3 regions of the Microbulbifer sp. SE14 genome follow, and region 3 is predicted to be linked to each of the others. Evidence: predicted binding sites of a transcription regulator. Region 3 holds the regulator's gene; each other region holds the start of a gene.

Region 1 (10,145 bases), on a different contig from region 3:
ACCAAACTTGTAGCCGCCCTCGGCGAGCAGATAATCTGCGTCGTAGCTGGCCGGGTTGTCGGCGGCGGCGGACTGGGTGGCGTATTCCAGCGCATAGTCGGTGGCACCGGTTTTGCCGGCAAAGCGCAGGCCGTAGGTGACGGTGGAAAAGGCCGGTAGCGTCTCATTGTCGATCAGGTAGGCATAGGCGGACAGGGCGCCGGCCTCGATGCCGCTGTACTTGGCGTTCAACAGGTAGGTATTGTTCTTGTGGTCGCCGAGGGGGCTGTTCTCGCCGAAGATGCGGTTGACGTTGCCGATATGGGCGAGGAACAGGGTGGTGTCGGCGAGGCTGTTGTCGGTGATGCTGAAGCCGTCGTAGGTCTGCTCGTTCTGGCGGAATCCGACACCGCCGACGAAGCGCTGGTTGTCCAGCAGTATGCGCTGGCGGCCGTATTTCAGGGTGGTGTCGCCGAACTTGTAGGCCAGCAGCGCCTGGTTGACCTCGGTGTCCTCCGGGTCCGCCACGCCGCCCTCAAAATCGGTCAGGTGGGTGACATCGTCCATTTCGATCAGCGCACTGAAGCCCTCGTAGACACCGGATTGGTAGGTCAGGCGGGTTTTCAGGCTGGTCAGGTCCACCGAATCGGCGCCGTCCACATCCACCTGTTCGCTGCGCGCGCGCAGGCCCAGGGTCACCTCGCCCTGGCCGAGGGCCTCACCGAGCGTTGCGGCAGAGGTCTCTGCGGATTCAGCCGTGTCGGCGGCGAAGGCGGGAGTGCCGGCAAGGGCGGCTATCGCCAGGGCCAGTAACCGCTGCTGCGGTGAGAGAGTTGCTTGTTTCATGGTTTATCCCCAAAAGGTCTGTAGGTTGTTAAATTTGTAGATAACTACGCATCCCTGTGGTACTAAGCCGGGGTCTGGGCGGCCCTGCTGTCGGTGGCCATTTGGGAAAAAGCCTCATCGGCAAATATTTCCCAAATGGCCCCCGACATCAGGGCCTTCGCATTGGAGCCCGGTATTCTTTCCAAGTCCCGGAGAGTAGTTACGTTATTACCGATTTCATGTGTGCCAAAATCGAACACGTTATTGTGAAAAATCAGGCCGCGTGCTGCTCCACGGGCTTTTCCTCGGGTATCTCCTCGTTTTTCTCGACGGATTTTGCAGGCAGTGATTCCCGCTTACCGTGCCTTTCGTGCAGGAACTTGAGCACCCTGGCCCGGTACTGGTTGTAGTGCGGGTCGCCGGCCAGCTCCAGTCGATTGCGCGGCCGCTCGAGGTAGATGTCGAGGATTTCACCGATGGTCGCCGCCGGGCCGTTGGTCATCATCACTATGCGGTCGGAGAGTAGCACCGCCTCGTCCACATCGTGGGTGATCATGATCACGGTGTTGTTCAGCTCCGCCTGGATTTCCATCAGCGAGTCCTGCATGTGGGCGCGGGTCAGTGCATCCAGTGCACCGAAGGGTTCGTCCATCAGCAGTACCTTCGGCTGCATGGCCAGGGCGCGGGCTATGCCCACTCGCTGCTTCATGCCGCCGGAAATTTCCGCGGGGCGCTTGTGCATCGCATGGCCCATATGGACCAGTTGCAGGTTGTGTTCAATCCACTCGCGTATTTCACCCCTGGTTTTCGTTTTGCCGAATACCTGCTTTACCGCCAGTTCCACGTTTTCGTAGGCGGTGAGCCAGGGCAGCAGCGAGTGGTTCTGGAATACCACCGCCCGCTCCGGGCCCGGCTCCGTGACCTCCCTGCCACTCAGTATCACGCCGCCGCGGGTGGCCCGGTAGAGGCCGGCGACCACATTCAGCACCGTGGATTTGCCGCAGCCGGAGTGGCCGATCAGCGAGACGAATTCGCCCTTTTTGATCTGCAGTTTCACATCGCGTAGCGCGGTAAATGATCCCTTGGGAGTCGGGAACTCCATATCGATATGGCTGATATCCAGTAATACGCTCATGGCTGTCTCCTGTATTCGCTCATGGCCGTCTCCAGTTGTTAGTGGGTCACGCTGTTCCTGTCCCAGGAAACCAGCTTCTGCAGTTGCAGCATCGCGCGGTCGAGCAGGAAGCCGATCAGGCCGATCACCAGGACCGCGGCCATGATGCGGGCCAGGGAGTCGGAGCTGCCGTTCTGGAATTCATCCCAGACGAATTTACCCAGCCCCGGGTTCTGCGCCAGCATTTCCGCGGCGATCAGCACCATCCAGGCCACGCCCAGGGACAGGCGCATGCCGGTGAAAATCATCGGCACAGAGGCGGGCAGAATGATCTTGTGCACATGCCTGAGTGCCGACAGTCGCAGTACCTTGCTGACATTGACCAGGTCGCCGTCGATGCCGGCCACGCCGACGGCGGTGTTGATGATCATCGGCCACAGGCAGCAGAGGGTGACGGTGAACATTGAATTGAGGAACGACTTGGCCACCAGCGGATCCGTCGATGTATAGAGGGCGCTCACCACCATGGTGACCAGCGGCAGCCAGGCCAGCGGCGATACCGGCTTGAAGATCTGCACCACCGGATTGATGGCGCTGTTGAGTGTGCGGGAGAGGCCGGTGGCGATGCCCAGGGGAATGGCGATAACCGCGGCCAGCAGGAAGCCGCTCATCACGGTGATCAGGCTGGTGAGTATCTGGTCGATAAAGGTTTCCTTGCCGGTGTAGTCGCGGATCTTCGGCTGGTAGCCGGGGTCCTCCGCCACACGCCTGGCATTGCGTTCCCGCTGGCGCTCGTAGAAGGCCACCTCCTTTTCCCGCGAACGCCGATGCTCCTGATAGAGGGCGTCGAACTGCTCCCACACGGCGGCAGGGCCGGGAAACTTGCCCAGGGAGGTGTCGATATTCTGTGCGGTGACAGACCACAGCATCAGGAATACCAGGATGCCGGCAAGCGGGACGGCCAGGGTCTTGATGGCACTGCCAAACAGCTTGCCGTCGAACAGCGACAGCTTCCAGGCGACCGGCTTGCATTCAGTCAGGGTGGTCGATGTCATGGTCCTCACCTCACGTTTCTGTTCAATTCAAATGGTCGGGATCAGTAACTACTCACCCCTGCGAGTACTGAACCGGGGCATGGGCGGCCCTGCTGCCGGTGGCCGTCCGGGAAAAAGCCTCGTCGGCAAACATTTCCCGGACGGCCCCCGACATCAGGGCCTTCGCATCACGTTTACCGTTCTGTTCGGCCTCCGATGGGTGAGTAGTTACCGGATCGTTAGAGCTGCTGTCCGGACTTGAGGCCGATCGGAAACTTGTCGATATAATCGTTGGGCTTGTGGCCGTTGTAGACGATGCCGTCGATAAAATGGGTCTGCGGTTCGCGGAAGCCGTCTTCGCTGTCGAAGTCCGGGAACTGGTCGGCGCTGGCCAGCTTGTCCTTGATCAGGGATTTTGCCGCGGCCGCGTAGATATCCGGGCGGTACACCTTAGACGCCAGTTCCTTGTACCAGTCGTCGCTCCTGTCTTCGGGTATCTGTCCCCAGCGGCGCATCTGGGTCAGGTACCAGATGGCGTCCGAGTAGTAGGGGTAGGTGGCGTGGTAGCGGAAGAAGACGTTGAAGTCCGGCACTGCGCGCTTGTCGCCTTTCTCGTACTCGAAGGTGCCGGTCATGCTGTTGGCGATCACCTCGTAGTCGGCGCCCACGTAGTTGGACCGGGAGAGTATTTTCACCGCTTCCGGGCGGTTGGCATTGTCGTTCTCGTCCAGCCACATGGCGGCGCGGATCAGGGCGCGGGTGATGCGGACGGTGGTATTGGGATACTTCTCCGCGAAGGCTTTGGTGATACCGAAGACTTTTTCCGGGTTGTCTTTCCAGATCTCGTAGTCGGTCACCACCGGTACGCCGATACCCTTGAACACTGCCTGCTGGTTCCAGGGTTCGCCCACACAGTAGCCGTAGATGGTGCCGGCCTCGAGGGTGGCGGGCATCTGCGGCGGCGGCGTTACCGAGAGCAGGGCTTCCGCGTCTATCTGCCCGGAAATATCCCCCTTGTGCGGCGCGTAGTAGCCGGGATGTATGCCGCCGGCGGCCAGCCAGTAGCGCAGCTCGTAGTTGTGGGTGGACACGGGGAACACCATGCCCATATTGAACGGCTTGCCGTCCGCCCTGTATTTCTCCACCACCGGCTTGAGCGCATCCGCCTTGATCGGGTGCACCGGCAGGCCGTTTTCCATCTTGGGAATATTCGGCTTCATCTGTTCCCAGATCTCGTTGGAGACGGTGATGCCGTTGCCGTTCAGGTCCATGGAGAAAGGCGTGATGATATCCGCCCGGGTGCCGAAGCCCATGGTGGCGGCGATGGGCTGGCCAGCCAGCATATGGGCGCCGTCGAGGCGGCCGTCGATCACGCCGTCCAGCAGCACCTTCCAGTTGGCCTGCGCCTCTATGGTGACGTAGAGGCCCTCGTCTTCAAAAAATCCCTTCTCGTAGGCGATGGCGATCGGGGCCATATCGGTGAGCTTGATAAAGCCGAAGGTCAGCTCTTCCTTTTCCGGATAGCCCAGTTCCGCCGATATCGCCTGTGTCGAATGCAGTCCCACGATGCCGGCCAGTCCCAGCATCAGCGCCGCGCGCCTGAAAACCCGTATCCATTTCATGTGAAAGCCTCCCCAGTTGATGGCCTGTAAAAATTGCGCACACAAAAAAGGCGCTCTTCGACCGTCTGCCTGGGACAGGAGTCGATGAGCGCCTCTGCTCATTACCAGCCGGATGGATCGACTGGCCCTAATTTTTGTCGTCAAGGGCGGCGGGAAACTTCTGCAGTCACCGATTCACTGTCTTTGTTGTTGGTCCGGTTGACTGATATGCGCCTTGCAATTTCTGCATTGCATGGAGTGTGCCAATTTCTCCGGGTGGATTTTTTGGGGGAGCGGGAGGGGGCCCTTTTCAGCGAGGTGCTCAATAGCAGGCGTCGGCTAAGCCAATGTATTTATTGGGGTTTTGGTGGTGTCTCATGAGCGCTTGGGTTCGCGCCTGGCCAGAGTCACAGACCGGCGGGAATCGCGAGCGCCTGTTTTCTTGAAACGCAGGTGGGACACCAGGGAGGGGGATCTTTTAGTGCAGGTTCAACTGCCGGGCGGTTTTTTGGTGCGGGAGTCGAGTCATCGTTTCGCTATCCGGGCTCTATTGTGGTGCAGCTGTCCCGGCCCAGGGCGCGGAAACAGAAAGGGCCGGACATCACTGTCCGGCCCTTCGGCTGGGATGGCTATGCCGATCAGAAGGTATAGTTCAGGGACACACCGGCCAGCCAGGCTTCGATATTGGTGGTTCCGCCATCGAAATAGGTGGGAACGGGGATAGGGGTGAATTCCTGGATTTTTTCGTCGTCGCCCCAGAGGTAGGCGAAGCCGCCGTCGATGGTCAGGTGCTCGTCAAACTTGTAGGTGCCGCCGAAAGTCACCCAGTTGCGATCGGTATCCGGAATGGACAGGGTGCGCCAGGTGATCGGCAGTCCGAGTGCGTTGGCGGTCGCATCAGTCGTGTTGAGTCCATCGCGCGCTGCGCCCTCGTCGTAGGCGTAGCCGATGCGCCAGGTGACCTCTTCGCAGGGGTAGTATTCACCGGCGATGCTGTAGCGCCAGCCGCTCTCGAAGTTCTCTTCCTTGAACAGCAGCGGGTCGAAGGGTGCTCCACCTTCCGGGACGAAGGCCTCGAGGCGCACGAAGTCGTCCCAGTCAGTCCACAGGGCGCCCAGGGCCAGGCCCCAGTTCTCGTTGAAGCGGTGATACAGGCCCAACTCGACGGTATCCGGCAGATCCAGGGTCACGTTGCCTTCGGCGTTGCGGAAAGGCGGCAATGTCGGGATCAACGCCGTGGGCAGTATGTCGGAATTGACATCGCCTTCCAACTCGGGATCCAGCTCCGCGTGGTAGGAGATGCCGAAGCGGGTGCGGTCGGTAATATTCCACAGGGCGCCGATGCTCCAGCTCACGTCCCAGTCATCTGCGTCGTCGTAATCCAGAATCGAGGTGTTGGAAAGTGACGGGTCCAGCGGGAAGTTGGACGGGATCTTGGTTTTCAGGGTGGCGTCGGCATAAAGGAAGTTGACGGCGAGGCCGATGCTGAACTGGTCGTTGAAGTCGTAGGCCACCGAGGGAGCGATATTGACGGTCAGCAGCTCAGTCTTGTCGGCGATGGAGGTCACCAGCCAGTCGCTGTCGAAGTCGGTTTCCAGGCCATAGTTGGTGTACATGGCCAGGCCGAAGGACCAGCAGTCGTCGATGGGCACCGCCAGGTAGGCGTTGGGCACCCATGCGGAGGTGGCGTAGTCGTTGGCCTCCTGGTTTGGGAAGGTGGCAATGGGCTGGCCGGTAATGGGACTGAAGTAGGTGACGTCGCCCGCCGCGTCGATTTCCGGATTGACGTAGGTCACGCCGCCGGAAATGCTGATGCTGTTGAACAGTGCGGAACCGGCCGGGTTGCGCGCCAGTATGGCGGCGTTGTCGCCGATGGTGTTCTCCGCCGCAAAGGCGCGGCCGAGGCCGGAGGTACTGGTTTCGTTCAGGAAGAAGCCGGCGGCCATCGCGCCGCTGGACGCGGTGCTGATTGCGGCAGCCAGGAGGGCGCGACGCAGAATTGTCTTTTTCATGAGATCCCACTCTATATTGCTGTTAACGGAAAGCCACAAACAGGATTGGACAAAAACTGATGCATGGCGGAAAGACTTTTTCAAAAGCCTTTGGTTATCGCAATTAATTCCCTGCCGGCAAGTCTAGCAGCGCCAAACTTGTCCAACAGTGGAAACGGGCGACTTTATAAAGACAAAAAGCCGAAAAATCTATCGTATGTCGCGATTTTTTTGCACTCGGGCCATCCATGGCCCTCGCCCTGCGGGCAGCCTTCGGCTGTGCAAAGCAGCTATCCTGCCGTTTTGCCGGCTTTTAGAGTGGAACAAGAATTTTATTGGCTTGCTGTGATGCTTTTTCCGTCGATGGATAATTTGGTCAAGGAGATCTGGTAGGTTTTGCCATCCTCTTCTTCCTGCATCAGCTTTACCAGTGCGTAGTTCCACTGTGGCGCAAACCAGATTGTGGTCTCCCGCTCGGAATCTCCATCCCGAACCCGCTGCACCTTGACTGTCTCTATGAGCCCCAACGGCGTCTGCAGCTTTTCCGTGCCGGCAACGGCGAACTTGTATTCGCGGATTTTCCTGCCGTCAGCCACCTGGTATTTCAGGTCCTCCTTTCCGGCGGCCACATCCAGAGCCAATTGCAGTTGATAGCTGATTTTGTCATGGATGTTCGCGGGGACGTTTTCCAGGGTGCGCTCGGCGTTGGACAGGTTGATCACGCGCCGCTCGGTCGGTTCGAAGTTGAGGACCGTGTGCCTGTCCCGGCCCAGCCCGGTCTTGTGGTATTCGTAATGTTGCGGGACGAGGCGGCTGTTGTCGCTGCCGAAGCGGGAGTACTCGCGAATATCGGCGAACAGGGAATCGGCGCTGAAATCCAGCCGCCAGTTGTCGTCCCTGCCCGAAAGTTCGCGCTTGGCGGTGACGCCAATGCCGTTAAAGCTGGCCGAGTAGGTGGCGGAAAAGGGTTCGAGTTCAGCGGCCAGAGCCTGGCCGGAAAGGAAGAGAAGGGAAAGAGCCCAACAGAAAAGGGGGTGAGAAAAAAAAGAGTTGAAGTGCAAGGGCACAGTGACCTCCCGATGTCCGAGTCCTACGGCACATATTCAGGCCCGTTACCCATACCGGGCCTGAACGGTGACAGTCAATGAGACTTGGCCAGCTGGCAAAAGTGCAGTTTTCTCAGCCAGCCAGTCTCTTGCCACTGCGCGGCAGCAGTTCGCCGTCCAGCTCCGAGTGGTCCTCCACCATGCGCAGCCGCCCCTGGGCGAACCAGGTTACCGCCAGCGGATAGATGACATGCTCCTGTACCTGTACCCGCTTTGCAAGCAGCTCCGGGGTGTCCCCGGCCTCTACCGGCACCACCGCCTGGACTATGGCGGGGCCGCCGTCCAGCTCCTCGGTGACGAAGTGCACCGTGGCGCCGTGCTCGCTGTCGCCGGCCTCCAGCGCGCGCTGGTGGGTGTGCAGGCCCTGGTATTTGGGCAACAGGGAAGGGTGGATATTCAGCAAACGGCCGCTGTAATGGCGCACGAACTCCGGTGTCAGTATGCGCATAAAGCCCGCCAGCACCACCAGGTCCGGGCCGTGGCGGTCTATCTCCCCGATCAGCGCGCGATCGAAGCTGTCCCGGTCCGGGTAGTCCCGGTGGTCGACCACGGAAGAGGGGATGCCCGCTTCGGCGGCGCGGGTCAGGCCGTAGGCCTCGGGCTTGTTGCTGATCACCGCGCAGACGGAAAAGTCGGTGTCGCCGCCGGCGGCCGCATCGATCAGTGCCTGCAGGTTGGTGCCGCTGCCGGAGATCAGCACGGCCACCTTGCACTTGTTTTGTGACATCAGAGACCCGCCAACTCCACCGCGTCACTGCCCTCGGCGGCGGGCTCGATGCTGCCAATCACGAAGGCGTTCTCCCCCAGCTGGCGCAGGGTTTCCAGTGCGCCCGCGGCGGCATCGGCGGGTACGCAGACCACCATGCCCACGCCGCAGTTGAAGGTGCGATACATCTCGCGGCGGTCGATGTTGCCGGCCTCGCGCAGCCAGCGGAATACCGGCGGCATCTCCCAGCTGTTCACGTCGATGCGGGCGCAGGTGCCCTCCGGCAGTACCCGCGGCAGGTTCTCCAGCAGGCCGCCGCCGGTGATATGGCTGAGGGCGTTCACCCGGGTGTTCTTCATAAGCTGCAGCAGGTTCTTGACGTAGATGCGTGTCGGCGCCATCAGGGCCTGGGCCAGGGTGACTTCACCCATATTCTGTTGCAGGTCGGCACCGCTGATCTCCAGCACCTTGCGGATCAGGGAGTAGCCGTTGGAGTGGGGGCCGCTGGCGCCCAGGCCGATCAGCACGTCGCCGGTCTCGACCTTGCTGCCGTCGATGATTTCGGATTTCTCCACCACGCCCACGCAGAAGCCGGCCAGATCGTAGTCATCGCCCTCGTACATGCCGGGCATTTCCGCGGTCTCGCCCCCCACCAGGGCGCAGCCGGCCTGTTCGCAGCCCAGGCCGATGCCGGATACCACTTCCGCGGCGATATCCACGTTCAGCTTGCCGGTGGCGTAGTAGTCGAGGAAGAACAGCGGCTCGGCGCCGGCCACCACCAGGTCGTTGACGCACATGGCCACCAGGTCGATACCGATGCTGTCGTGGATGCCCAGGTCCATGGCCAGGCGCAGCTTGGTGCCCACGCCATCGGTGCCGGATACCAGCACCGGCTCCTTGTAGCCGCTGGGCAGCTGGCACAGGGCGCCGAATCCGCCCAGTCCGCCCATCACTTCCGGGCGCGCAGTGCGCTTGGCGACATGCTTGATGCGCTCGACCAGGGCATTGCCCGCGTCGATATCGACACCGGCGTCTTTATAGGAAAGGGATTGCGGCTTGGAATCGCTCATGATTCATCCTGCGGTGGGTAGTCGAAGGGCGCGTATTCTAGTGGAAAACCGGCCCATTGTGTGAATGGACACGCAATTCTCACCAAGAAGTGTGGCGAGAAATGCGCGCCAGGTACTGGGAGAAATACCCGACACTGATACAATAGCCGCATTTCAAACCTCCCCGCTGCGTTTGGCGGGGCAGGCCGCTTCCAAAGATAAGGGGTTTTGGGGAGTAATCCGATGCATAAACTGCTCCGGTACCGTATAGCGCCCAAGCTGTTGGCACTGCTGCTGTGTGCGCTGGTCCTGCCGGCCCAGGCCCGGGTGATACCGGACCTGTATGAGGTGGTGGAGGCGGTGCCGAGCCGCGGCGCTACCGACCGCGCGGCCGCAAGCAGCCGCGGGCTGGCGCGGGTGTTCGTGCGCGTGACCGGCGACGCCGCCATCGGCAGCAATCCCCAGCTGCGGCCGCTGCTGGAACAGGCCCAGCAGTATGTGCAGGGCTACCGCTACGCCAGCGAGGACAACCAGCTCTACCTGCACCTCTCCTTCGATCCCCAGGCCGTATCCGAACAGGTGCATAAGCTGGGGTTGCCCATGTGGCCGAACAACCGCCCCGGCACCCTGGTGTGGATGGCAGTGGATACGCTGCAGGGCGGCCGCAGCGCCCTGACCGAGGCGCAATACCCGGAACTCTACGCAGCGCTGGATGCCATGGCCATGGAGCGGGGGCTACC
Region 2 (10,145 bases), on a different contig from region 3:
GCTCGTAGGGTTCGTGGATCTCGCCGTCGACCTCCTTCTGCACCACTTCCGGGCGGGACACACCCAGCTCGAAACCTTCCCGGCGCATGTTTTCGATCAAAACGGAAAGATGCAGCTCACCGCGTCCGGAAACCTTGAATTTATCCGGAGAGTCTCCCTGCTCTACCCGCAGGGCCACGTTGTGGATCAGCTCCTGATCCAGGCGCTCCTTGATGTTGCGCGAGGTCACGAACTTGCCGTCCTTGCCGGCGAAGGGGGAGTCGTTGACCTGGAAGGTCATGCTGACGGTGGGCTCGTCCACGGTCAGGGCCGGCAGCGCCTCGGGCTTTTCCGGGTCGCACAAGGTGTCGGAGATGTTCAGCTCGCCGACACCGGTGATGCAGACGATGTCGCCGGCGCTGGCCTGCTCCACTTCCATCCGCTCCAGGCCCAGGTAGCCCATCACCTGCAGCACCTTGGCCTTGCGCGATTTGTCCTCGCGGTCCAGTACCACCACCTGCTGGTTGGGTTTCAGGGTGCCGCGGGTGATGCGGCCGACGCCGATGACGCCGACGTAGCTGTTGTAGTCCAGCGCGGAGATCTGCATCTGGAAGGGGCCGCCCAGGTCCACTTCCGGCGGCGCCACCTTGTCGACGATCATCTGGAACAGCGGCGTCATATCCTCGGCCAGATCGGTGTCGTCGAGGCCGGCGATGCCGTTCAGGGCGGAAGCGTAGACCACCGGGAAGTCCAGCTGCTCGTCGGTGGCGCCGAGGCTGTCGAAGAGGTCGAACACCTGGTCCATCACCCAGTCCGGGCGCGCGCCGGGGCGGTCGATCTTGTTGATCACGACGATCGGGTTCAGGCCCTGCTCGAAGGCCTTCTGGGTCACGAAGCGGGTCTGCGGCATGGGGCCGTCCACCGCGTCCACCAGCAGCAGCACCGAGTCCACCATGGACAGCACCCGCTCCACCTCGCCGCCGAAGTCGGCGTGCCCGGGGGTGTCGACGATATTGATGCGGTAGTCGTTCCAGCGGATGGCGGTGTTCTTGGCCAGGATGGTGATGCCGCGCTCCCTCTCCTGGTCGTTGGAGTCCATCACCCGCTCGGCGCCCTGGTCGCGGCGGTCGAGGGTGCCGGACTGGGACAGCAGCTTGTCGACCAGGGTGGTCTTGCCGTGGTCTACGTGGGCGATGATCGCAATATTGCGCAACTTCTCTATCACTGGGGGCCTCTGGGCTTGATGCGTGAAATGGTAGGGGGCGGGGGCCTGCGGGGGTTGATACTGCGGCGGTCCGGCCAAAGGCGGCGATTATAGAGGCGATGCGTGACAATTGGGAGCGGGGATTGGATAAAAATTGCACGGGTGCGGGGAAAGGGCGGGCAGGGAGTGGAGGGGCGAGAGAGGAACGGGGCCGCAGGCTCAGGTCCCGTCGGCGATGACGGTTTCGGCGACAAAGCAGCCGTCTGTGCCCTCGGTGCCGAAGGCCTCGATGGGCTGGTCGGCCGCGAGGTCCTCTTCGGACACCTGTTCGCTGACTTGGCGGCCGTCCACCTGGGTCACCAGGAAGATGTCGGCCCCCTCGGTATCGACGCAGCGGTCACCGCTGTCGGTGGCCAGGGTCAGCGCGCCGGCCTCGGCGGACAGCAGGGTGCCGGAGAGGCGCAACTGGGGCACCTCGTCCAGCCTCAGCACCATAAAGGCCGTGCGCACCTGCCCCGGCTCTGCCAGCACACCGTCGAGCTTTGCCTTCAGTTCCGGCTGGATGGCCTCCGCCTCCAGCTCGGCACCGGCGCGGGAGAAGATGCGGGTCTGCGGGAAGAGGACGGCGCTCAGGGCGGTGCCGCCCCACTGCTCGCCTTCGGCCTGGAAGCCGAACTGGCCGCTGGTAACCTGGCTGGTGACCCCGCCGCGCAGGCGCGGGAATTCACTGGGCAGGCCCTGCTCTATCACCAGGGCGTCGGCGCCGTAGATATCCTGCACCGGCATGCCCTGATCGTTCAGCAGAATGGCGCCTTCGGGCACGGCCTGGGTGTCAAAGTTCTCGCAGGACTCCGGCGGCGGCTGGTCGCCGGTGCTGCGCGCGGGATACCACAGGCGACAGGACCCGGGCGGCGGGAAGTGGCCGTAGGGAATGGCGGGAATCTCGGTGACGCGGCGGTTGATATAGCCGACCACTATCACGTCGTCGCCTTCCAGCAGGTCGGCGGAGCTGGCGGGCATGCCGTCGGCGCCGAAGAAGCTGGTCTGGATATCGGTCTTTATCTCCGCGCAGGCGCCCAGGGCGCGGCGCTTGGTGTCCACCTCGGAGATCAGCTGGGTGTCGCAGATGCGCAGCCCGTCCGCCAGGACCTCGTCGACGATACCGCTCAGGCGCACGAAGCGGTCTGCAGGCAGCTGCTCGCCGATTTCGACGAAGATCACCGGCTGCAGCACCAACTCGCCGCCCTGCTCTGCCAGCAGCTCCAGGGCCTTGTCGATATCGAAGTCGATCTTCAGGAAGAGCACCTGGCCCTCGGCGATGGTAAAGGCGCTCTCCGGGGCCAGGTCGATGGTGTTGGAGGGCAGTGAAACCCGGGTTTCCACCAGGGCGCCGCTGTCGTCTTCCGCCACTATGACTACGTCGGACATCCGGATGCGGACGAACTGGTAAGTGCCGGGGGTGACCGAAGTGATGTTGAACAGCTCGTAGAAGTCGGTGAGCTGGGCGAAATCGACCCGCTCCTCGCCGTCGAAGACGGTGTGTGACTGCTCCTCGCCCACCAGCTCGATCCTGGTGATGGTGGCGAGCAGCCGCTCAATATCGTCGGAGGGCGCGTCGGTGAGCATGATGCCGATCATGGCGTCGGGGGCGCTCATGACCGCTTCCTGCTCGGGTTCACCGGAGGAGCCGCCTCCGCCGCAGCCGGCGATTGCAAATAGCAGGCACAGGAGAATCGCGAAATTGCGCATTGCCTTTACCTCAGTTGGAAATGGGAAACTGAACGGCGCGGAGTTTAGGGGAAGAGCGGCGGGGGAAAAACGAATCGGGTCACGCCGGGCGGGGGCAGGGTGCGCATTTGTGGAATTCTGGAAAGAGTCCTGTGTCGGGAGGACATCCGGGCGCCGGAAATTTCGCGCTGTGCAAAAAACCGACGCCACCAGTCAGCAATTATTGATCGGGGGAGGCTTTTTCCGGCCTGAAGACACCCACATTGCGGTAGCCCTCGTCCAGCAAATGCGACGCATGCAGCTTGCTCATGACGCCGCGCTTGCAGTAGAGAAGATAGTTGCGGTCCTTGTCCAGCTTCTTGAAGGCATTGCTCAGGCGGTAGAAGGGGATGGTCTCCACATCGGTGCCGGGCACTTCCAGCGGGTCCAGCTCCTCCTCGTCCGGGTGGCGGATATCGATCACCACCTGGCCGTGGGGCTCGGCGACCACCTCCACGTCCGGTGTCTCGCCGCGCACGTCCTCCATCACCTCGTCGATATTCTGCATCACGCGGTTGCCGATGGCGCGGTCCAGGACCGTGAAATCGAAGCGGTTCTCCTCGTTTTCCACTTTTTCCATTTTCGCGCGCGTGGTGGGCTTCACCGAGATCACGCCGCAGTACTCGGGCATGTTCGCGGCGAACTCCTCGGTGCCGATCTCTCGCGCGGTGCGGATGATGTCGGTCTTGTCGCTGGTGATCAGCGGGCGCAGCACCAGGGTGTCGGTGACGCTGTCGATCACCGACAGGTTCTTCAGGGTCTGGCTGGACACCTGGGCGATGGCCTCGCCGGTCACCAGCGCGTCCACCTCCAGTTCCTTGGCGATCACGGAGCCTGCGCGCAGCATCATGCGCTTCAGGATCACGCCCATATAGGAGTCGTCGACATTCTCGAGGATCTCCGCCACCACCTCGTCGAAGGGCACAGTGACGAAGCGCACCCGGTGGGAGGCGCCGTATTTCTGCCACAGGTAGAAGGCCACCTCCTTCACGCCGAGTTCGTGCTGGCGCCCGCCAAGGTTGAAGAAGAGGAAGTGGGTGCGGATGCCGCGCTTGATGGTCAGGTAGCTGGCCACGGTGGAGTCGAAGCCACCGGACACCAGCGACAGCACCGGGTCCTGGGTGCCGAGGGGGAAGCCGCCCAGGCCCGGGGTCTGCTGTTCCACCACGTTGAGCTTGTCGTGGCGTATCTCCAGCTTCACGGTGATGTCCGGGTCCTTCAGCTTGACGCCGGCGGCTTGGGTATTCTGGTTCAGGCCGCCGCCCACATACTGCTCCACGTCCAGGGACTTGAAGTCGTGGTCGCCGGTGCGCTTGGCGCGCACGCAGAAGGTCTTGCCGGTGAGCTTGTCGCCCCAGACGGACAGCGTCTTCTCGTAGATGTCCTGCAGGTCGCCCAGCGGGAACTGCTGCACCCGCGAGAAGTTGGCGATGCCGGGGGTGTGGGCCAGCACCTCCTCGATGCGCCCGCCCAGGTGGGCCACTGCATCGGGGGCTATGACGTCGATTTTCTCCCAGTCCTTGCGCACCTGGATGCGGTCGTCCAGCTGCCGCAGCAGGCGCTGCAGGTTTTCCTTGAGCTGGCGCGACATGCGCTTGCGCACCGGGTTGCTCTTGATGGTGATCTCGGGGAAGAACTTGACGACAAAGTGCATGGGAATCCGTGGTGTACCGCCTGTGGATGGAAGGTGCGGCATTATAAACTAGCTGGCGAAAAGTTGGTCATGCACACCATTGGTGCGCAGCTGCCAGTATGCGCGCCAAACTGGTGCATGCGGATGTGGCCGGGCGGACACTTTACCTCTATTCTGGCCCCTGTCCGCCCCGCGCACGCCGCAAACGCAGCCCCAACGCCACTGCCCCAATTTGGCACACTCCTTGCTTTGTTTCACGCCAGGTAGAGAGTTGAAGCCACAGAAGGGCTTTGCGACAAATTACTTTTCAAGACCTGGAGGATTCCAATGTCAGCTAAAACGCTCGGTTTGATCAAAGAGAGTGAAGCCAAGTGGGTAGACCTGCGCTTCACCGACACCAAGGGTAAAGAACAGCACGTGTCCATTCCGGCGAAGGAAGTTGACAGCGAGTTCTTCGAAGAGGGCAAGATGTTCGACGGCTCCTCCATCGCCGGCTGGAAGGGCATCAACGAGTCCGACATGATCCTGATGCCGGACGACGACACGGCCTTCCTGGACCCCTTCACCGACGAGAGCACCGTGATCATCCGCTGCAACATCGTCGACCCGATCACCGGCCAGGGCTACGAGCGCGACCCGCGCTCCATCGCGCTGCGCGCCGAGGAATACCTGAAGTCCACCGGCCTGGGTGACACCGCCCTGTTTGGCCCGGAGCCCGAGTTCTTCGTCTTCGACGACATCACCTGGGGCGCGGAAATGGGCGGTGCCTTCTACAAGATCAACTCCGAAGAGGCGGCCTGGTCCTCCGGCGCCACCTACGCCGAGGGCAACATCGGCCACCGCCCGGGCGTGAAGGGCGGCTACTTCCCGGTTCCGCCGGTCGACTCCCTGCACGACATCCGCGCCGCCATGTGCACCGCCATGGAGCAGATGGGCCTGCATGTGGAAGTGCACCACCACGAAGTTGGCACCGCCGGCCAGTGTGAAATCGGCGTCGGCGCCAACACCCTGACCAAGAAAGCGGACGAGGTGCAGATCCTCAAGTACGCAGTGCACAACGTGGCCCACGCCTACGGCAAGACCGCGACCTTCATGCCCAAGCCGCTGGTGGGCGACAACGGTTCCGGCATGCACGTACACCAGTCCTTCAGCAAGGACGGCGTCAACCAGTTCGCCGGCGACGCCTATGCCGGCCTGTCCGAGACCGCGCTGTTCTACATCGGCGGTATCATCAAGCACGCCCGCGCCCTGAACGCCATCTGTAACGCCTCCACCAACTCCTACAAGCGTCTGGTGCCGGGCTTCGAGGCGCCGGTGATCCTGGCCTACTCCGCGCGCAACCGCTCCGCGTCCATCCGCATTCCGTTCGTGCCGAGCCCGAAGGGCAAGCGCATCGAGACCCGCTTCCCGGATCCGACTGCCAACCCCTACCTGGCCTTCGCCGCCCTGCTGATGGCCGGCCTCGACGGCGTCAAGAACAAGATCCACCCCGGCGACGCCGCCGACAAGGACCTGTACGACCTGCCGCCGGAAGAGCTGGCCGAGTACCCGACCGTCGCCTCCAGCCTGGAAATGGCCCTGGATGCACTGGATCAGGACCGCGCCTTCCTGACCGAGGGCGGCGTATTCACCGACGACGCCATCGATGCCTACATCGACCTGAAGCGCGCCGAGGTGGAGCGCCTGCAGATGACCACTCACCCGGTCGAGTTCGATATGTACTACTCGGTGTAAGTCTCACAACTTCACACTGTTGCAAAAAGCCCGCACCGCCCTGGTGCGGGCTTTTTTTTTGCAGGTACACTAGCCTTTAATTAACCGGGACCCGGGATTCCCCCCCCAGTAGGAGCGGCCGTTGGCCGCGATCGAGGACCGATGAAAGGACACAAACTGCTACTGGCACTGCTGCTCGCTGCCCCCCTGGCCACCCTGGCCGGCGGCGACGGCACCGACGACCTGCCCGCAGGCAACGCCATCTACAAATCCGTGGGTCCGGGCGGCCGTGTCGTCTTCAGCGACAAGCCGCTGCCGGGGGAAAAGGCGGAGAAGGTCGACCTGGGCCCCACCAATGTGCAGCCCATCGCCCTGCCGCGCCCCCTGCCCATCCGCAAGCTGTCGCCGAAAGACCGGCGGGACCAGGAGGACGAATACACCGGCCCGATCAATTTCGCCATTGTCAGCCCCCAGGACGGCGCCACCATCCCCCCTGGCCAGCGCTTTATCGTGCTGCAGGTGGCAGTGGACCCGGTGCCGCGCACCGGCTACCGGTTCTTCGCCGTGGTGGACGGCCAGCCCTGGGCCGGGAGCTCCTCCGGCACCAGCCTGGATATCTCCGCCCTGGAGCGCGGCTCCCACAGCGTGCAGGCGGTGCTCACCGACCCGGGCGGCAATGTGCTGGCCCGGTCCCAGGCCGTCACCATTTACGTGCATCGCCCCGGTGGCACAGTGCCGGACAACCCGGCGGGCCAGGCGCAGCAGGCGCCCAAGGCCCCGGTGGCCCCCGGGCTGCCGAAGGCGCAGCCCAACAACTGATCCGCTTCCCACGGGACCGGGCTGCGCCGGGTCCCGTCCATCGTATCTGCCCTCTCCCGGACGTCCACGCTGGCGTTTTTTTAATCAATGCACAATAATGGTGCATCTCCGGGAGGGCGATCCGCAGTGTGTCCCCACTCGCATCACAGGGCGCGCCACGACAGGCCCCGCGGCCTGGTTTCGCCCCCCGACGGGTCAGTGCCGGCCACCCGAAAGCGCCGTCGGTACCCGCATGCGCCATTTTGGTTTGCTTCTTGCACTGACAGAAAACAACGGCCTATTGACGACGTTTGGCGGGGTGCGGACCGCGGGTCCGCGCCGCGCCCCGATTGAACCGGAAACGACTGCATGCTCAACGACCGCCAGTTGCGCCAGCTGCTGGACAGCCTGACCTCCGCGGTGCTGGTGCTGGATGACAGCCTGCTGCTCTGCTACCTCAACTCTGCCGCCGAGGACCTGCTCGCCGCGTCCAGCGCGCGGGTCAGCGGCCTGCCGCTGGAGGAGGTGGTGCGCGAGTCGCAGGCCGCCGAGCAGGCCATGCGCAGCGCCCTGGCCAGCGGCGAGAAGTACACGGTGCGCCGCGCCAGCTGGCGGCTGCACAACCTGGAGACACGCACCGTCGACTACTCGGTGAGCCCGGTGCCGGAACTGGGCCTGCTGCTGCTCGAGGTGCAGTCCATGGACCGGCTGCTACGCATCGCCCGCGAGGATGCGCTGATCAGCGCCCAGGAGACCACCCGCAACCTGGTGCGCGGCATGGCCCACGAGGTGAAGAACCCCCTCGGCGGCATCCGCGGCGCGGCGCAGCTGCTGCAGCGGGAGCTGCCGGACGAGGAGCTGTCGGAGTACACCCAGATCATCATCGACGAGGCGGACCGGCTGCGGAACCTGGTCGACCGCCTGCTGGGCCCGCGCAAACCGGTGCAGCTGAAACCCACCAATGTGCACGAGATACTCGAGCGGGTGGCGCAACTGATCGATGCCGAGTGCGACGGCGAACTGAAAATCCGCCGCGACTACGACCCGTCGATCCCGGACATCCCCGGCGACAGCGAGCAGCTGATCCAGGCGCTGCTGAATATCGCCCGCAATGCCATGCAGGCCCTGGACGAGAGCATCGGCCTGGCGGCCGGCGAAATAGTTTTGCGCACGCGCATCCAGCGCCAGTTCACCATAGGCCGGCGCCACTGCCCGCTGGTGTGCCGTATAGAAATCGAGGACAACGGCCCGGGCATTCCCGAGGACATCCGCGAGCGCATCTTCTACCCGATGATCTCCGGGCGCGCCGAGGGCTCGGGCCTGGGCCTGTCGATCTCGCAGAACATCATCAATCAGCACCGCGGCCTGATCAAATGCGACAGCCGCCCCGGGCAGAGCGTCTTCCAGATCTACCTGCCCTTAGCTGGCGAATAGAGAGCCAGCGAATGATGAGCCAACGAATAACTGATTTAGCGGAAGTGTGAGTATGAGCAATCGCGTTTGGATAATTGACGACGACCGATCGATCCGCTGGGTACTGGAGCGCGCCCTGGCCCGGGCCGGCATCGAGACCAAGTGCTTTGAGAACGGCGACCGCGCCCTGGACGACTTCTACAGCGACTCGCCGGACGTGGTGATCAGCGATATCCGCATGCCCGGTTCGGACGGCTTCAAGCTGCTGCAGCGCTTCCAGGCGGAGAGGCCCGCGCTGCCGATCATCATCATGACCGCCCACTCGGACCTGGATAGCGCCGTGGCCGCCTACCAGGGCGGCGCCTTCGAATACCTGCCCAAGCCCTTCGACGTGGACGAGGCGGTGGCCGTCACCCGCCGCGCCCTGGCCCACGCCAGCGAGCAACTGCACGACAGCCGGATCGAACTGGAGAATGCCGGGGGGCGCAGGGAGATCATCGGCGAGGCGCCGGCGATGCAGGAGGTGTTCCGCGCCATCGGCCGCCTGTCCCACTCCAACATCACCGTGCTGATCAACGGCGAGTCCGGCACCGGCAAGGAGCTGGTGGCCCAGGCGCTGCACAACCACAGCCCGCGCAAGAACCAGCCCTTTATCGCCCTGAACATGGCCGCAATCCCCAGGGACCTGATGGAATCGGAACTCTTCGGCCACGAGAAGGGCGCCTTCACCGGCGCCAGCTCCCAGCGCGCCGGCCGCTTCGAACAGGCCGACGGCGGCACCCTCTTCCTGGACGAGATCGGCGATATGCCGGCGGAGACCCAGACGCGCCTGCTGCGGGTTCTCGCCGACGGCGAGTTCTATCGCGTCGGCGGCCACACGCCGGTCAAGGTGGACGTGCGCATTATCGCCGCCACGCATCAGGACCTGGAAAGGTTGGTGGAGCAGCACAAGTTTCGCGAGGACCTGTTCCACCGCCTGAACGTGATCCGCATCCATATCCCGCGCCTGGCCGACCGCCGCGAGGACATACCGCGGCTGGTGCGCCACTTCTTCAACGCCGCCGCCAAGGACCTGGGGGTGGAGCCGAAAATCCTCACCAGCGAAACCGAGAAATACCTCGCCGGCCTCGACTGGCCCGGCAATGTGCGCCAACTGGAAAATACCTGCCGCTGGATCACCGTGATGGCCTCCGGCCGCGAAGTGCATGTCGAGGACCTGCCCCAGGAACTGCAGCAGCAGGCCGCTGCCGGCGACACCCCGCAGGACTGGCAAAAGGCCCTGCGCCTCTGGGCCGACCAGGCCCTGGCCACCGGCCGCCGCGAAATCCTCGGCGAGGCGGTGCCGGCCTTCGAGCGCGCGCTGATCGAGATTGCCCTCAAGCACACCGCCGGTAGGAAGCGCGATGCGGCCGAGCTGCTCGGCTGGGGGCGCAATACGCTGACGCGCAAGCTCAAGGAACTGGGCATCAACGGCGATGCGGACTAAGCGCCGGACAGCAACACCGGCACGGCTGACATGGAAAGGAATGAGGTTAAAAAGTACTGCTTGTCTCTTGCCGGTGCTCGGGAAGACCCAAAGGGAGGTCCAGCGAATATCCTTGCCTATAAAGCCGGGGACAAGAATGCCTACTTCAAAAC
Region 3 (10,145 bases):
GCCGAAGCGATCCGCCACCAGCTCGCTGATGGCGTCCAGCGCGGCTTCCTCGTCGCGGCCACTCACCTCCACTTCCAGTTCGGTACCCTTGCCGGCGGCGAGCAGCATCAATGCCATCACACTCTTGCCGTCCACGCACTTGCCGTCGCAATGCACTTTCACGTCCGCGGAGAAACGCGCGCAGGTCTGCGCCAGTTTGCTCGCGGCGCGGGCGTGGAGGCCGAGTTTGTTGACTATCTGGAGGCGGCTCTTCTGCATGGGCGGGTCGGTTTTCCGGCTGGCTCAGGGGGTTATTTCTGTTGTTCGCGGTGGCGGATCTGCACATTGTCGAACTGGCCGGCGAAGGTCCTGGCCAGCTGTTCCACCATATACACGGAGCGGTGGCGGCCGCCGGTGCAGCCGACGGACACGCAGGTATAGCTGCGGTTGCTCTGCTGGTAGGAGGGCAGCCAGCGCTCGAGGAAACGGATGATATCCCGCTCCATGTCGTCGGTCTCCGGGTGGGTGCGCAGGTATTCCACCACCTCCGGGTCCAGGCCGGTCTTGTGGCGCAGCTCCGCGACCCAGTAGGGGTTGGGCAGGCAGCGCAGGTCGAACACCAGGTCCGCGTCCACCGGCACGCCGTGCTTGAAGCCGAAGGACTGGAAGAGTATCGCCATCCCCGGTGACTCCTCGCCCACCACGCGGGTCTTCACCAGGTCGCGCAGCTGGTGCAGGGTGAGGCTGCTGGTGTCTATCACCAGGTCGGCTATGGCCGCCAGCGGTGCCAGCAGTTCCTTTTCCCGGTTCAGTGCCTCGAGCAGGTGGGTGCGGTTGTCGGAGAGGGGGTGCTTGCGGCGGGTTTCGCTAAAGCGCTGCACCAGCACCGGCGAGCGCGCGTCCAGGTAGATGACATCGCACTGCACGCCGCTCTCACGCAACCCCTCGATCACCCGCGGCGCCTGCTGCACGTCCTGCCACAGGTTGCGCGCGTCTATACCCAGGGCCAGGCGGGGGCTGCTCAGGGCGGGTTGGGAGCCCAGGGCGCTTTGCGGTTGGGAGTTGCCGATCGGCGGCTGCTCGCGCACGCGCCGGACCAGTTCCGGCAGCAGGCTGGCCGGCAGGTTGTCGATACAGTTGAAGCCGACGTCCTCCAGCAACTGCAGGGCGGAACTCTTACCGGAGCCGGAGCGGCCACTGATGATCACCAGGCGCATAGGGGAGATCCTTTCTTCACTTCAGCGCTTTATGTTCTGACAGCTGCAAGTCACCCGTGTGAAGCCTCGGGTCGGTTCAGTCGGTGTAACTCGCTGATCTGGTGCAGATTATGCAGCGGCGGCGCTGTCGATGGCCAGCGCGTAGAGTTCGTCCCCGCTCTCGGCCTGGCGGAGCTTTTCCCTGACCCGGCTGTCGCTGAACAGGGCGGCGATTTCCGCCAGGGTGTCCAGATGCTCCTGTTCGGAGTCCTCCGGCACCAGCAGGGCGAACAGCAGATCCACCGGCTGGCGGTCGACGGCGTCGAAGTCAACCGCAGGCTCGGTGGTGCAGAGCACGCCGATGGGGCGCTCACAGCCCGGCAGTCGGCAGTGCGGAATGGCCACGCCGTCGCCGATACCGGTGGAGCCGAGGCGCTCGCGGGCGATCAGTTGGTTGAAGATGGTATCGGCATCGTGTTGTGGATACTGTTCGGCAATGGCCTGGGCAATGTTGAGCAGCAACTTCTTTTTGCTGCTCCCCGCCAGATGGCAGAGGCTCAGGCGGGGAGAGAGTAATGCTTCCAATGTCATAGTTCAGCGGTGGTTCTGCAACTTCTCTTTGTGTTTCCTGAGTTGGCGATCCAGCTTGTCGGCCAGGGCGTCAATGGCCGCGTACATGTCTCTGTCTTCAGAGCCGGCACAGAGATCGTGCCCGTTCATGTGCACCCTGGCTTCGGCCTTCTGGATCAGTTTGTCCACGGACAGGATTACGTGTGCATTGGTAATGTTGTCGTAGTGTCGGGAGAGCTTTTCCAGTTTGCTTTCACAGTAATCGCGCAGGGGCGGAGTGAGATCTACGTGGTGACCACTGATGTTGATCTGCATGGATTTCTCCTTATTGAGAGCATCGCTTGGCGGCGCCCCTCCCGTTAGGGCCGCAACCCTACTAGGAAGTTCGCCAGATTGGAAGGATACACTCAAAGTTTGGACGTTGGTCGCCGCCGGGGTGGCTTGGGGCGCCTTGCAGTTTGTGACTGGCCGTTCTTGGTTAGTCAGAATTCTGGCGCTAGGGATGCCATTCCCATCCGTGGTGATTGCTCCGTAAGCGAGTGGTCGGCCGGGAAAAAGCCTCATCGGCAAACATTTCCCGGATGGCCCCCGGCAGCTGGGTCTTCGTGTCGGGCTTCGGCATTCTTTTCCCGAGCCCCGACCTAAACCAGCCGCTTGCGCTCGCTGGAGGAGGGGATGCCCATGGACTCCCGGTACTTGGCCACGGTGCGCCGGGCCACCTGGATGCCCTGCTTGTCCAGTTCCTGAGTGATCTTGTTGTCGGACAGCGGCTTGCGGGGTTGCTCGGCGTCGATCAGTTTGCGGATCATCGCGCGGATGGCGGTGGAGGAGGCGTCCTCGCCGGAGTCGGTGCTGACGTGGCTGGAGAAGAAGTATTTGAGTTCGAAGACCCCGCGCGGGGTGAGCATGTACTTCTGGGTGGTGACGCGGGAGATGGTGGATTCGTGCATGCCGATGGTTTCGGCGATATCCGCCAGCACCATGGGCTTCATCGCCTCGGGGCCCAGCTCGAAGAAGCCCTGCTGCTTCTCGACGATGCTGGAGGCCACCTTGAGCAGGGTTTCGTTGCGGCTCTGCAGGCTTTTCAGGAACCAGCGTGCCTCCTGCAGGTGATCGCGCAGGAAATTGTTATCGCTGGAGTTGTCGGCGCGCCGGATCAGGGCTGCGTAGTCGCCATTGATGCGCAGCCGGGGAGTGGTTTCCGGGTTCAGTTCCACCAGCCAGCGCTGCTCCCGGCGGCTGACGATGATGTCTGGCACCACATACTGCGGCTCCTCGCCGCCGAAGGCCTCGCCGGGGTAAGGGGTCAGGGTCTGGATCAGGCGCACCACCTCGCCCAGCTGCGCCTCGTTGAGGCGGGTTCTGCGGCTGAGGCTGCGGAAGTCGCGCTTGCCGAGCAGGTCCAGGTGGCGGTCCACTACCAACAGCGCCTGCTCCAGCCAGGGGGTGCCGACCGGCAGCTGGCGCAGCTGCAGCAGCAGGCATTCGCGCAGGTCGCGGGCGCCGCAGCCGGCGGGCTCGAACTGCTGGATGGTCTTGAGTACCGCGAGGACTTCGTCCTCCTCCGCTTCCAGCGTCGCGGCTATGTCGCCCAGGGGCGTTTCCAGGAGGCCGCTCGGGGCTATGCCGTCGATCAGGTTCTCACCGATCAACTTGTCCTGCGCGGAAAGGGTGGTCAGGTTGAGCTGCCACAGCAGATGGTCCTGCAGACTGTCCGGGGCGGAGTTGCGCTGCTCCAGGGCGAGTTCGTCCCCGTCGCCGCCACTGTAGCTACCGCCGCTGTAGATATCGTCCCAGCGGGTGTCCACCGGCAGTTCGTCGGGGATATCGTGGCTCCAATCACTTTCGGTACCCTGGTCGCTGCCGTTGACCGAGGAGTCATCGGAGGCGGAGCGCTCCGGCGACTGCTCCTCGGTGCTGTCAGGGTGAGAGTGATCCTCGCCGTCCACCTCCAGCAGCGGATTGCTGTCCAGCGCCGACTGTACCTCCTGTTGCAAGTCCAGCGTCGACAATTGCAGCAGGCGAATAGCCTGTTGCAGCTGGGGCGTCATGGTCAGCTGGGTGCCGAGCTTTAACTGGAGAGACTGCTTCATATTTGAGGGACTGCAGACCTGTGCGGCGGATGAATCATCTAAAAATCCAAGACGCCGCAGACTAACCCTCTGTTCGGTGGATTACAAGCAATAACTGTGCCGGTTTTGAATGCGGAATGCGAAATGCGGAATGATGAATGCGCGGTCTGGATCTCCTCAGGCGGACAGTGGTCCGGCCGCGCTTGGGCCTGGGAGGCGTGAGCTAGCGATATTAGGTGGTTTTTGCGGCACTATGGGTTGATGCTATTCCGCATTAAATGGTGAACTCGTGTCCCAAGTAGACTTCGCGCACCTGCTGGTTGGCGAGCACTTCCGCCGGGGTGCCGGCGGCGATGATATGGCCCTCGCTGACGATATAGGCGGTTTCGCAGATATCCAGGGTCTCGCGCACATTGTGGTCGGTGATCAGCACGCCGATGCCGCGATCGCGCAGGTGGCGGATGATCTGCTTGATGTCGTTGACCGAGATCGGATCCACGCCGGCGAAGGGTTCGTCCAGCAGGACGAAGTCCGGGTCCGTGGCCAGGGCGCGGGCTATCTCCACACGGCGCCGCTCGCCGCCGGACAGGGCCATGCCGAGGCTGTTCTCGATATGGGTGATGTTGAATTCCTTCAGCAGTTCCTGCACCTGCTGCAGCCGTTCGGCGCGGGACAGTTCCCTGCGGGTTTCGAGGATGGCGAGGATGTTGTCGCGCACAGACAGGCGGCGGAACACCGAGGCCTCCTGGGGCAGGTAGCCGATGCCCTTGCGCGCGCGCCCGTGCATGGACAGGTGGGTAATGTCCTCGTCGTCGATCAGCACCTGGCCGGCATCCGCCTGGACCAGGCCGGCGATCATGTAGAAACAGGTAGTCTTGCCGGCGCCGTTGGGGCCGAGCAGGCCGACCACCTGGCCGCTGGTCACGCTGACGGAGACGTCCTGGACCACTTTTCTCTTCTTGTACTGTTTGGCGAGGTGTAACGCTTTCAGCGTTGGCATAGTGTGTTCCGAATTTGCTTCGAGTCCCGACTCGAATGGCGATAAATCAAGGCCTTGGGCGGAGTTATTCTTTCCCGAGTCCCGAGTCCCGAGTCCCGAGTCCCGATAAGTGAGTCGAGCTACTGGTTCTGCTGTGTCTCTTCGGCCTGCTGGCCATTTTCCTGTTTTTTCTCCGGCTTCCAGATCATCTCCACGCGGCCGTCGCCGGACTGGCCCTGGGCCTGTAGCTGCTCGCTTTTCAGGTCGTAGTCGATCTTCTCGGCGGTCAGGGTGTTGCCGTCCCGGTCCACGTGGGCGTCGCCGGTCAGGTGCAGTTCGTCGGAGCTGACGGTGAATTCGATACGCTGCGCCCGGGCCTTGACCGGGTTCTGGCTCTGCTGCACCTGCTGCTGGAAGTGCGCCGGCTTGCCGGTGGCGATCACGTGGCTGATTTCGCCGGCGGCGTTGCCGTGCACCTCGACGCGGTCGGCGCGGATCTGCAGGGAGCCCTGGGTGATGACCACATTGCCGCTGTAGACAGACAGGTTCTTGCCGCGGTTGGCCTCCAGTTTCTTGGCCTGTACCTTGATCGGCTGTTCGCGGTCCTGCGGCAGTGCCAGGGCCTGGGCGCCCAGCACCAGCATCGCGATGGCGGCGATGGGCCGCAGGCGGCAGGGGTTATTTGGTTTCATAGCTGCTCTTTACGTCGGAGAGGATTTCCACCCGGTCTTCTTTCAGGAAGGCGCGCAGGCCCTTGCCCGTAGTGACGTTGGGGCCGGCGGTAATGGTAACAACTTTGTCCGTCTCGGCGTATTCCTCGCGCGGCTTGATGGTGATGGCCTGGGTGTCCAGTCTTACGCCGCCGGGCTCAGGCAATTCGTTGATCTTCACGTCGCCGCTCAGTACCACCCGCTCCCCGTTGTTGTGGGCGACGCCTCTCCTGGACTCGGTGCGCCATTTGGGTTCGCGCTCCTGGTAGAAGAGTATGCGCGGTTCGGTGAGGTCGGCGCGGTCGCGGCGCTCGAACTGGAAGAAGGTGATCTTCTCGGCGTCCACGCGGTAGGCGAGGGTGCCCTCCTCGTTGAAGTGGCGGGTCTTGGCGTCGTGGATCACCAGGTCTGCGGCTTTCTGCTTCTGCTGCGGTGTGGGTCTCTTGCCGAGCAGTTGCTGCGGCGGGCTCTCGGCGAACCAGAGCCCGGCGCTGATCAGCAGTACGACGATGACCAGGGGCAGCCAGGTGCGCATCAGGCTTCTCCGAGGTAGGGGGCCAGGGCGGCGTCGAAGGTGCCCTGGGCCTGCATGATGCGGTCGCAGACCTCGCGCACCGCGCCCTCGCCGCCGCGGGCCTGGGTGACCCACAGGGCGCGCTCGCGCACCGGCGGTGCGGCGTTGGGGACGGAGATGGGGCAGCCGATGCGGGTCATCACCAGCAGGTCCGGGTAGTCGTCACCCACATAGGCGATATCCTCGAGGCGGCAGGGTTCGTCGGCGAACAGTTCCTCGAGGGCGGCGAACTTGTCCTCGCGGCCCTGGGTCAGTTTGCTGACCCCCAGCTCGTGGGCGCGGCGCTCCACCACGGCGCTGCGCCGGCCGGTGATGATGGCGACGCGCACACCGGATTTCTGCAGCATCTTGATGCCGTGGCCGTCCAGGGTGTTGAAGCTCTTGAGCTCGTTGCCGTTGTTGTCGAAGCTGAGCCGGCCGTCGGTCAGCACGCCGTCCACGTCCAGTGCCAGCCAGCGGACTTTTTTCAGGGCTTCGTTGAGTTTTTCTTCTGTGGTCACGGATTGTCCTTTATGGATTCTGGGGCGGCGCTGCTGCCGGTGGCCGTCCGGGAAAAAGCCTCATCGGCAAACATTTCCCGGACGGCCACCGGCATCAGCGCCTTCGCATCAAGTTTCGGTATTCTTTTCGAGTCCCGAGTCCCGAGTCCCGAGTCCCGAGTCCCGAGTCCCGAGTCCCGAATCAAATCACCCCGGCACGCAGTATATCGTGCATATGCAGGACGCCGACCGGGTGGTGCGCCTCGTCCTCCACCACCAGGGCGGTGATCTTGTAGTCTTCCATGATGCGCAGCGCCTCTGCGGCCAGGGTTTCCGAGGAGACGGTCTTGGGCCTGCGGCTCATGACTTCGTCCATGGTGGCCTTGTCCAGTTCCACCTTGTGGTCGATCACCCGGCGCAGGTCGCCGTCGGTGAATACGCCGAGCAGCGTGCCCTTGTGATCGACCACGGTGGTCATGCCGAAGCCCTTGCTGGTCATTTCCAGCAGGGCCTTGGACAGCAGTGTCTCCGGGAAGACCTGCGGCAGTTCGTCGCCGGCGTGCATCACGTCTTCCACCTTGAGCAGCAGCCGCCGGCCGAGGGCGCCGCCGGGGTGGGAGAAGGCGAAGTCCTCGGCGGTGAAGCCGCGCGCTTCCAGCAGCGCCACCGCCAGGGCGTCGCCCATCACCAGGGTCACGGTGGTGGAGGAGGTGGGGGCCAGGCCCAGGGGGCAGGCCTCGGTTTCCACGGCGATGTCCAGGTTGACGTCCGCCGCCTGGGCCAGGGAGGAGTCCGCCTTGCCGGTCATGCTGATCATCGGGATGCCGAGGCGCTTCAGCAGTGGCAGCAGGGTCAGTACCTCGGCGGAGGAACCGGAGTTGGAGATGGCGATCACCAGGTCGTCGCGGGTGATCATGCCCAGGTCGCCGTGGCTGGCCTCTCCCGGGTGTACGAAGAAGCTGGGGGTGCCGGTGCTGGCCAGGGTGGCGGCGATCTTGCGGCCGATATGCCCGGATTTGCCCATGCCGGTCACTATGGCGCGGCCGCGACACTGCAGGATCAATTCGCAGGCGCGCTTGAAGTCGCCGTTGATCCTGTTCTCCAGCTCGGCCACGGCTTCCGTTTCCATCAGCACGGTGCGGCGCCCCGCTTGCAAAATCAGGTCCTGGGTCATTGGGTCTCTCTATATTTTGCACTTCTGTGAGGTTGGGCCCGGACCTGGTCAGTCCCGGGTGGGTCGGCAGGTGCTAACCTCATACTTACAGATGTTGAATTCGGCGTTGCGATAGCGGTTGCGACGCATCGCCACGGCTCCGGGGTCGCCATGTTATAGCTTGCCGCCGCCCCTGTCAGCTCCGCCGCTCGCGGGGTGGTTGTGCCAGGGGATGTCGGGATTTGCGGTGATGCCAGGGGTTGATTTGCCGACAGGAGTACGCTTGTGAACGCATTGTCATCGAGCCGTGGGGTTGCGGTTCTGCGAGGGGTGAAGCTCGCTTTCTGCGCCCTGCTGGTGTCCGTGTGGTTTCCCTTTGCGGTGGCTGCCCAGAATCCGTACACCATGATCGAAGGGGTCTCGGAGAAACTGCTGGGAGTCATTCGTGCCAACGCCGGGCATTTGAGTAGCGACCCGCAGCGCTACTACAGGGCTGTGGACGACGTGCTCGACCCCGTAGTGGATTTTGACTTTGTCGCCCGCGCTGTGATGGGCAGCTACGCCAAGCAGGCCACCGCGGCGCAGCGCTCGCGCTTCGCCAGTGCCTTCCGCCGCGACCTGGTGCAGACCTTCGCCCGCGGGGTGGCCAGCTTTGGCGAAATGCAAGCCAGAGTGGTCAACCCGGGTTCAGTACCCAATGGCAAGCGCGTGAATGTGCTGCAGGAAGTGCGCAGCAGAGAGGGGGTCACCAAGGTTTCCTATACCCTGGTGCGGAACCGTTCCGGCCAGTGGAAACTGATCAACGTAACCCTGAACGGGATCAACTTGGGCAAGACCTTCCGCAGCCAGTTCGCCCAGGCGATGCGGACCAGCGGCGATATCGACAAGGTGATCGCGAACTGGTCGGCGGCCGGAGGTGTCGCCGACAAGCTTGACCGGCGGTAAAGCGGCGGGTGGGGGTGTATACGCGACGCGCCGTCACATCGCGAGGCGCGGTCGTGGTATGATTTGCTGTCATTTCCGTCAGCTTCGCCGGTCCCGGGTTGGGCGGTGCGGTGGGAATCAGAGAAATTTGGCGTCGCCGTGGCACTAATCTGCACCACGTGCGTCCAAGGACCGATTTGCCAACAGGAGATATTTTGTGAACGTATCGTCATCGACTGAAAGGGCCGGATTCATGCAGGGGCTGAAGATCGCCTTCTGCGCGCTGCTGCTGGCAGCCTGGGCCCCCTTTGCCGGCGCCGCGCAGGACCCCTACACCATGATAGAGGGGGTTTCCGAGAACCTGTTGGGAGTGATCCGCTCCAATGCCCAATATATGGATTCGGATCCACAGCGCTATTACAGCGCCGTGGAGGGTGTGTTGACGCCGGTAGTGGACTTCGACTTTATCGCCCGCGGGGTGATGGGCCGCTACGCCAAGCAGGCGACCGCGGCGCAGCGCTCGCGCTTCTCCAGTGCCTTCCGCCGCGACCTGGTGGCGACCTTCGCCCGCGGCGTGGCCACCTTTGGCGATATGGACGTGAAGGTGGTGAACCCGGGCTCCGCGCCCAGTGGCAACCGCGTCAACGTCCTGCAGGAGGTGCGCAGCAAAGAGGGTATCACCAAGGTTTCCTACACCCTGGTGCGCAACCGCGCCGGCCAGTGGAAACTGATCAACGTCATTCTCAACGGCGTCAACCTGGGCAAGACCTTCCGCAGCCAGTTCACCCAGTCCATGCAGACCCACGGCGATCTCGACAAGGTGATCACCAACTGGTCCGCGGCCGAAAACGTGGCCGACAAGGTCGGTTGACGGCCGCTCCGGTGGGATCGCGCAGAGTTGGCTGCGCGACCCGCCGGTTTCCAGTACACTTGCGCGCTGTTTTCCAACTCAACGCATTCCCCGCCTATGCAACCCGATGAAATCAAGGCCCTGATCGAGGGGCATATTCCCGATAGCCGTGCCGATGTCGCCTTCGAGGGCAGTCACGTTATGGTGACCGTTGTGAGCCCCGCCTTCGAGGGCTTGAGCCGGCTGAAGAAACAGCAACTGGTCTACGCGGCGCTGGGCGACAAGATCGCCGACGGCACCCTGCACGCGGTACAGATGCAGACGCTAACCCCGGAAGAAGCCGGTCAGTAAGCCACCGGCGATCACTACGCGAGACCGAATGGACAAGTTAATCATCGAGGGCGGCAGCCCCATTTCCGGAACCCTGAGGATTTCCGGGGCCAAGAACGCCGCGCTGCCGATCCTCGCCGCCGCGCTGCTGGCGGACGGCCCGGTGCACATCCACAACCTGCCGCACCTGAACGACATCACCACCATGATCACCCTGTTGCGGTGCATGGGCTGTGACGTCACCATCGACGAGAGGCTGGGCGTGGAGATAGACCCGCGCTCGGTCAACGACCTCACCGCGCCCTACGAGCTGGTGAAGACCATGCGCG

The links. The regulator sigma-54, encoded in region 3, starts transcription at its own class of promoters, with help from an activator protein. The targets are predictions, from matches to a motif close to TGGCACANNNNTTGCNNT.
Region 1: a site for sigma-54 is predicted at 4,802-4,819, ahead of AC6R19_RS17420 (CmpA/NrtA family ABC transporter substrate-binding protein). Genes of this name have one in related genera too.
Region 2: a site for sigma-54 is predicted at 7,359-7,376, ahead of glnL (nitrogen regulation protein NR(II)). Genes of this name have one in related genera too.

What each region holds. Positions count from the first base shown of each region.
Region 1 covers NZ_JCBAJA010000027.1:30,390-40,534, forward strand. The annotation lists gene AC6R19_RS17405 (alginate export family protein) at 1-825, opposite strand, end outside; gene AC6R19_RS17410 (ABC transporter ATP-binding protein) at 1,079-1,939, opposite strand; gene AC6R19_RS17415 (ABC transporter permease) at 1,978-2,973, opposite strand; gene AC6R19_RS17420 (CmpA/NrtA family ABC transporter substrate-binding protein) at 3,192-4,574, opposite strand; gene AC6R19_RS17425 (OmpP1/FadL family transporter) at 5,192-6,565, opposite strand; gene AC6R19_RS17430 (DUF3108 domain-containing protein) at 6,877-7,611, opposite strand; gene purN (phosphoribosylglycinamide formyltransferase) at 7,724-8,377, opposite strand; gene purM (phosphoribosylformylglycinamidine cyclo-ligase) at 8,377-9,426, opposite strand; gene AC6R19_RS17445 (DUF2066 domain-containing protein) at 9,649-10,145, shown strand, end outside.
Region 2 covers NZ_JCBAJA010000030.1:9,162-19,306, reverse strand. The annotation lists gene typA (translational GTPase TypA) at 1-1,204, opposite strand, end outside; gene AC6R19_RS18230 (DUF4382 domain-containing protein) at 1,403-2,932, opposite strand; gene thiI (tRNA uracil 4-sulfurtransferase ThiI) at 3,132-4,604, opposite strand; gene glnA (glutamate--ammonia ligase) at 4,911-6,317, shown strand; gene AC6R19_RS18215 (DUF4124 domain-containing protein) at 6,459-7,115, shown strand; gene glnL (nitrogen regulation protein NR(II)) at 7,464-8,528, shown strand; gene ntrC (nitrogen regulation protein NR(I)) at 8,581-9,993, shown strand.
Region 3 covers NZ_JCBAJA010000022.1:1,100-11,244, reverse strand. The annotation lists gene AC6R19_RS15280 (HPr family phosphocarrier protein) at 1-258, opposite strand, end outside; gene rapZ (RNase adapter RapZ) at 291-1,196, opposite strand; gene ptsN (PTS IIA-like nitrogen regulatory protein PtsN) at 1,305-1,766, opposite strand; gene hpf (ribosome hibernation-promoting factor, HPF/YfiA family) at 1,770-2,060, opposite strand; gene AC6R19_RS15260 (RNA polymerase factor sigma-54) at 2,387-3,838, opposite strand; gene lptB (LPS export ABC transporter ATP-binding protein) at 4,092-4,817, opposite strand; gene lptA (lipopolysaccharide transport periplasmic protein LptA) at 4,937-5,488, opposite strand; gene lptC (LPS export ABC transporter periplasmic protein LptC) at 5,475-6,041, opposite strand; gene AC6R19_RS15240 (KdsC family phosphatase) at 6,041-6,580, opposite strand; gene AC6R19_RS15235 (KpsF/GutQ family sugar-phosphate isomerase) at 6,762-7,733, opposite strand; gene AC6R19_RS15230 (MlaC/ttg2D family ABC transporter substrate-binding protein) at 8,043-8,657, shown strand; gene AC6R19_RS15225 (MlaC/ttg2D family ABC transporter substrate-binding protein) at 8,854-9,507, shown strand; gene AC6R19_RS15220 (BolA family protein) at 9,604-9,837, shown strand; gene murA (UDP-N-acetylglucosamine 1-carboxyvinyltransferase) at 9,866-10,145, shown strand, end outside.